DNA from 2 places in the Foliimonas ilicis genome. Region 2 is predicted to be linked to the other one. Evidence: riboswitches for the same ligand, from Rfam matches in the RefSeq annotation. Region 2 holds a riboswitch; the other holds the start of a gene.
What was found. Region 2 has a riboswitch for thiamine pyrophosphate ahead of ABFT80_RS09165 (ABC transporter permease). Riboswitches for the same ligand answer to the same signal wherever they lie in the genome.

Region 1 (3,406 bases), on a different contig from region 2:
GCAGCAGATAAGGATCGAAGGCCGAGATCGCGCCTGATATATCGCGCGCGCCTTCGAGCATCAGGCCGGTAAATGCACCGCCGATGAGTATGGCGATTGCGGTCAGGGCGGTGATGCCGAAAGTGATGCGGGAGTCGGCGCGGGGCATCAATGGTTGCCCGGATGATCGAGCGACCATTCAAGTGGGCGCTCTACGTTGCCCCCCTCTGTCCTGCCGGACATCTCCCCCACAGGTGGGGAGATTGGCTGGCCGCTGCCGCCGGATTTTTTCTTGAGAGGAAGCTGATTGGCGAAATCATAGATGAGGGCCAATCTCCCCACCCGTGGGGGAGATGTCCGGCAGGACAGAGGGGGGCAACGTAGGGCGGTCACTTCGAAACCATTCTCCGCTACTACCTACTCATAACCGCAAGCCACTCATCGACCCAAGCCTTGCGGTTCTGTTCAATCTCCTCCGGCGAAAAGCTCAGCGTCTTCGCGGGCTTTACGAGCTTGTCGAAGGCTGGGTTGAGCGGCTTGTCGAGCTTGCCCGCCGGATACATCCAGTTGGTTTCGGGAATCGCATCCTGAAAGCCCGGACCCGTCATGAACGAAAGGAATTTCGCCGAAAGCGGGTTCTTCGCGCCTGTCGTGGTGATGCCTGCGACCTCGACCTGAATGTAATGGCCTTCCTCAAAGGCCGCTGCCTGATAGCGTTCCGAATTGTCGGCGATCATGTGGTAGGCGGGCGAGGTCGTGTAGGAAAGAACCATCGGCGCTTCGCCCTTGGTGAACAGCCCGTAGGCTTCGCTCCAGCCCGGCGTTACCGTCAGAACGCGCTTTTGCAGCTTGGCCCAGGCGTCTGCAGCTCCATCGCCATAGACCGATTTCATCCAGAGCACGAGGCCGAGGCCGGGCGTCGAGGTGCGCGGGTCCTGAATGACGATCTTCTGTTCCGGATTGCTCTCGACCAGTTCCTTCAGGCTCTTCGGCGGGTCCTGCAGTTTTTCGGTGTCGTAGACGAATGCGAAATATCCATAGTCGAAGGGCACGAAAGTATCGTCGGTCCAGCCGCCGGGAACCTCGACATTGGTAAGGTCGATGCCGTGCGGCGTAAACAGGCCAGTGCTTTTCGCTTCCGCCGTCAAATTCGTGTCGAGGCCGAGCACGATGTCGGCCTTGGTGGATGCGCCTTCCAGCTTGACGCGGTTCAGCAGCGCGACACCATCGGCAACCGAGACGAATTCGACGTCGCATCCACATTCGGCCTCGAAAGCTTTTTCGACGGCGGGACCGGGGCCCCACTCGGCGGTAAAACTGTCATAGGTATAGACAGTGAGCTTTTCCTGCGCGGCAGCCGCTGTCGCGAAGGGCGCAATGGAAAGAGCTAGAACAGCGGTGAGTTTCATACGCATCGACATCTCCTTTTTCTCGAGTGGAAGGAGAATGAGGCGTCGCTTGAACGAAGCATCTAATCCCTCCGCCGGTGCAAACCGGATCAGGTTCAGCGGGTTGGCTTTCAAGCCTCTCAGCCGGGTTCGCGAAAAACGCGTCCGGCACCCCGTTAGATGCCTTTGACATAGGACGGCTTGATTGCCCGCGCAAGCGCTAGTTAAGAGCGCCTGCGGGCTTCCTATGCGTGTGCCGGGCATGATAGAGGCGGCTGCATGAGCCGATTTACAATCCTGCTTGGCGGCGATCTCGTGCCGACACCGCTGCTTGCCGCGCAGATCGAAAGAACGCGCGTCATCGCTGCCGATGGCGGTATGCGCCACGCAGCTATGCTTGGTCTGATGCCGGAGCTTTGGGTCGGCGATTTCGATTCCGTCCCCGAAGGGCTGCCGGAGCCATATTCGTCCATCCAGCGCGAAACCTTCCCGGCGGAAAAAGACGCAACCGATGGCGAGCTTGCGATCGGTGCAGCACTTTCGCGTGGTGCGAACTCTTTGGTCATTGCTGGTGCGTTCGGCGGTCCGCGTGCCGACCATGCATTTTTGCATATGGCGCTGGCGCTTCATCTGGCCGAAAACGGCACGAATGTCCTTCTCACCAGCGGCAAGCAGGAAGGCTATCCGCTGCCGACCGGCTCTTCGCAATTCGACTATGAAGACGGCACTTTGTTCAGCATTCTTGCCTTTTCCGACCTGGTCGGCCTTACGGTTTCGGGCGCGAAATGGCCGCTTCACAATGTCGATGTGCCATTCGGTTCGTCGCTCACCATATCCAATGAAAGCCGGGGCCGGCTGTGCATCACGCTTGAGCGTGGCCGCGCGCTGCTTCTGGCGCATCCGTTTCCCGATCCGAAAGATTAAGCATGGCTCCTCCTCCTCTTCTCAAGCTCGACGGGATCCGGCTGACCTTTGGCGGCACGCCGCTTCTGGACGGCGCCGATCTTTCCGTCACGGCGGGCGACCGTATCGCGCTTGTCGGCCGTAACGGTTCAGGCAAATCCACATTGCTGAAGATCGCGGCGGGGCTGGTCGATGCGCAGGATGGTGAGGTTTTCCGCCATCCTTCCGCGACCATTCGCTATCTGCCGCAAATGCCGGACATGGAAGGTTTTTCGAACACCCTCTCCTATGTCGAGGCCGGTCTTGGACCCGCGGACGATCCGCATCGCGCCGTCTATCTGCTCAACCATCTGGGTTTGAGCGGCGAGGAGCAGCCCAACGATCTTTCTGGCGGCGAAGCACGCCGTGCCGCCCTTGCGCGCGTTCTGGCTCCTCAGCCCGATATTCTGCTGCTCGACGAGCCGACCAACCATCTCGATCTGCAGGTCATCGAATGGCTGGAAGACGAGTTGAACCGTACGTCTTCGGCCATGATCGTGATTTCGCATGACAGGCGCTTTCTTGAACGCGTCAGCCGCGCGACGGTGTGGCTTGACCGCGGGCAGACGCGGCGTCTTGACCGTGGCTTTTCTCATTTTGAAGAATGGCGCGACACGATCCTGGAGGAAGAAGAGCGCGAACAGCACAAGCTCGGTCGCCAGATCGTTCGTGAGGAACATTGGTTGCGCTACGGCGTGACCGCGCGCCGCAAGCGCAATATGCGCCGGTTGGGCGAATTGCAGACGATGCGCCAGCGCTTTCGCGGGCATAAGGGCGCGGAAGGCGTCGCAACGATGGTTGCCAGCGATGCCGCCGAATCCGGCAAGCTGGTCATCGAGGCCAAGAACATCTCGAAAAGCTTTGGCGATCTGACGGTCGTGCAGGATTTCTCGTCGCGCATCCAGCGTGGCGACCGCATCGGCCTTGTCGGGCCGAATGGTGCTGGCAAGACGACATTGCTCAAAATGCTGACCGGCGAATTGCAGCCGGATACCGGCTCGGTCCGCCTTGGTACTAATCTCGAAATCGCGACGCTCGACCAGAAACGCGCCGCGGTCGATCCGCAGGAAACGCTCGGCCAGTTCCTGACCGACGGG
Region 2 (3,406 bases):
TGTAACGGCCTTGTTCCGCGCAATATTGCCTTACCTCTTCGCGCTGCTGGTGGCTCTTGCCATCCTCTGCGCCGGTGCACTCGTCCTTTGATTTCCTCCCAAGAAAGAGCCCTGGAAATGCATAGATTGAATAGACGTGCTTTCATCAAATCCACCGCCGCAGTTGGAGCGGCTGGCCTCTTCACACCGGCTTTGATCGGTCGCGCCCAGGCGCAGGCACAGACGCTGACCGTTGCCTCGCTGTTTGGCGACGATAAGCCGGAAACCAAGATCTGGTTCAAAATCCGCGATCTCGTGGAAGAGAAACTGCCCGGCCAGTTCAATTTCAACATCGTGAAGAACGGCGCTCTCGGCGGTGAAAAAGAAGTCGCCGAAGGCGTACAGCTCGGTTCGATCCAGGCCAGCCAGTCAACGGTTTCATGGCTGTCCGGCTGGGTACCGGAGCTGCAAATTCTCGACCTGCCATTCCTGTTTCGCGATGCCGATCACGTCAAGAGCGTCGTCGATGGACCGCTTGGCGACGAGTTGAAAGCCAAGCTCGATGCGCAGAATTTCCATGTCGGTGGCTTCATCAATTATGGTGCTCGCCACCTTCTGACGAAGGAAGAGGTCACACGCCCTGAACAGCTCAAGGGCAAGCGCATCCGCGTCATCCAGAGCCCGTTGCACACGCAATTGTGGAGCGCGTTCGGCACGACGCCTGTCGGCATTTCGATCACCGAAACCTACAATGCACTGGAAACGGGCGTCGCTGACGCGATGGATTTGACGAAATCGGCCTATGCCGGGTTCAAACTCTACGAAGTCGTGCCGTATTTGACGGAAACCAGCCACATCTGGGCATCCGGCGTCGTCTATTACTCGAACAGCTTCTGGAACGGATTGAGCGACGAGCAGAAAGTCGCGTTCGATGAAGCGTCCAGCGAAGGCGCGGACTATTTCACGAAGCTGATTTTCGAAGACGAAGACGCGTCGATCAAGATCGCTGCCGAACATGGCGGCCATGTCGTGCAGCCGGAAAATCGTGCCGATTGGGAAGCGCATGCACGCGGTGTCTGGGAATCCTTTGCCGGTACTGTCGGCGGCATCGACAAGATCGAGGCGATCCAGAGCGCCTGAGTTCGAAACCAGCGCGGCGTGTGGATTATGCCACGCGCCGCGTTGACACCCGCCCCGCATTGGGGCAAGCCTTACCTATCCGAGGGGTGCGCTGTACGGCGCTGAGATGGCAATGAGCCGGACCCTTGAACCTGATCCGGGTTATACCGGCGTAGGAACGGAAATAGGGCCACACCGGCAATCCTAAACCTGCTCTTCGCTTCGCCTGGGTCTCCAAGATGTTTATCGGGAGATCGCGCCATGCCATTCGAATTTTCCTACGCCCCGCCGGATTTTCAGCGAGCTTTTTCGGGCTGTTAGCGCCATGCGCCGTATTCTCTGGGCCGGGCAAACCATCGGCGTGCTGCTGATTGCTTGGCAGAGTATAATCCTGCTGCTCTCGCCGCCGCGCTACATGCTGCCGTCGCCGCTTGCGGTGTTGGCAGCATTCGAGCGCCAGCCGGGCTTTTTCCTGAGACATGGTCTGGTCACGCTGACAGAAATCCTGCTCGGCTTCGTGCTTGGTGTATTGTTCGGCGCGCTGACCGCGATTGCGATCGCGGCATTTCCACGGCTTGGCCGGCTGGTCTGGCCGATGCTTCTGGTCTTGCAGGCATTTCCCGTCTTCGTGATCGCTCCATTGCTGGTGCTGTGGTTCGGGTTCGGCATGGCCTCGAAGGTCATCATGGCGATGATCATCATCTTTTTCCCCGTTGCCTCTGCCTTCGGCGACGGGATGCGTCGCATCGACCGAGACATTCTGGATGCCGCTTCCGAAAGCGTTCCGACGCATTGGCATATGCTGCGACGAATTCGGATTCCGCTGGCGCTCCCAAGCCTGCTTTCGGGTCTGCGCGTGGCGGCGCCTTTGGCACCGCTGGGTGCGGTCATCGGCGAATGGGTCGGTGCTTCGGCGGGGCTCGGCTTCGTCATGGTTCAGGCCAATGCGCGCATGCAGACCGACACCGTCTTCGCCGCGATGACGTTGATCGCAATTCTAAGTCTCGCCCTGCGGCACCTCGTGGACGAGGCCGCACCATTCATCGCGCCATGGGCGCAAGAACGATGATCCTTTCTCTGACAAATCACGGATAAGAGCATGATAAAACGCACAATAATTGCAGCAAGTATCGCTTTTCTCGCCCTGTCTTCGCCGCTTGTCGCGGAGGAGCAGGCGAAGGAAAAGCTGACTGTTCTTCTCGAATGGTTTGTCAACCCTGACCATGCGCCGCTGGTTGTCGCAGACCGCTTGGGCCTGTTCGATGAGGCAGGGCTGGATGTCGAATTGATCCCGCCGTCCGACCCGTCGGCAGTGCCGCGCTTGGTTGCCGCCGGGCAAAGCGACATCGGCATTCACTATCAGCCGAACCTCTATCTCGATCACAAGGCAGGTGTGCCGATCGTTCGCTTTGCGACCCTTGTCGAAACGCCGTTGAGCAGCGTCATCGTGCGGGCGGACGGTCCGATCAAAAGCATCGCCGATCTCAAGGGCAAGACAGTCGGATACTCGGTCGCAGGCTTTGAAGATGCCATCCTCGGCAAGATGCTTGAAAGCGAGGGCGTCAAGCTCAGCGATGTCGAACTGATCAACGTGAATTTCGCGCTTTCGCCTTCGCTGCTTTCGGGGAAAGTCGACGCGATAATCGGCGGTTTCCGCAATTTCGAGCTGACCCAAATCAAACTGGAAGGTCATGAAGGGCTTGCCTTCTTCCCGGAGGAGCACGGTGTTCCGCCATATGATGAGCTGGTTTTTGTAACGCGACAGGAGCTTGCCGATGACAAACGCCTGCCACGCTTCCTTGAGGCAGTCGAAAAGGCGACGCTCTACCTGACCAATCACCCGGACGAGGCGTGGAAGATGTTCATCGACGCTTATCCCGATCTCGACGATGCGCTGAACAAGCAGGCATGGATCGACACGCTGCCGCGTTTTGCGAAACGCCCTGCAGCACTCGACAAGGGCCGTTATGAACGCTTCGGCGCATTCCTTGCCGAGCGCGGCCTGATCGAAAAAGCACCTGCCATTGAAGATATCGCGGTGGAAATCCGATGAGCACAGCACCTTTCGTAGAACACACGGCAGGCCTGCTTGAAACGGTGCGGACACGGCGTCCGCGCGTGCATTGCCTGATGAATGGGGTCGTTCCGAAATTCGTCGCGGACGGTCTGACCGTCATAGGTGCCGTGCCTTCGATGACGTCTTCCGCAGATGAAATCGAGGCATTTGCCGGGCGAGCTGACGCGCTGCTCGTCAATCTTGGCACGCTCGACGCCGGGCGGCGCAATGTTATCGCCCTTGCGCTCGATG

Region 1: linked by a shared signal. The riboswitch ahead of thiB (thiamine ABC transporter substrate binding subunit) and the one ahead of ABFT80_RS09165 (ABC transporter permease) in region 2 are both predicted to bind thiamine pyrophosphate.

Annotation. Positions count from the first base shown of each region.
Region 1 is NZ_JBDUUH010000001.1:631,242-634,647, forward strand. It holds gene thiP (thiamine/thiamine pyrophosphate ABC transporter permease) at 1-148, opposite strand, end outside; gene ABFT80_RS03070 (hypothetical protein) at 148-312, opposite strand; gene thiB (thiamine ABC transporter substrate binding subunit) at 393-1,388, opposite strand; TPP riboswitch at 1,438-1,553, opposite strand; gene ABFT80_RS03080 (thiamine diphosphokinase) at 1,647-2,291, shown strand; gene ABFT80_RS03085 (ABC-F family ATP-binding cassette domain-containing protein) at 2,294-3,406, shown strand, end outside.
Region 2 is NZ_JBDUUH010000003.1:220,235-223,640, forward strand. It holds gene ABFT80_RS09155 (TRAP transporter large permease) at 1-91, shown strand, start outside; gene ABFT80_RS09160 (TRAP transporter substrate-binding protein) at 118-1,119, shown strand; TPP riboswitch at 1,192-1,294, shown strand; gene ABFT80_RS09165 (ABC transporter permease) at 1,424-2,167, shown strand; gene ABFT80_RS09170 (ABC transporter substrate-binding protein) at 2,198-3,151, shown strand; gene ABFT80_RS09175 (hydroxyethylthiazole kinase) at 3,148-3,406, shown strand, end outside.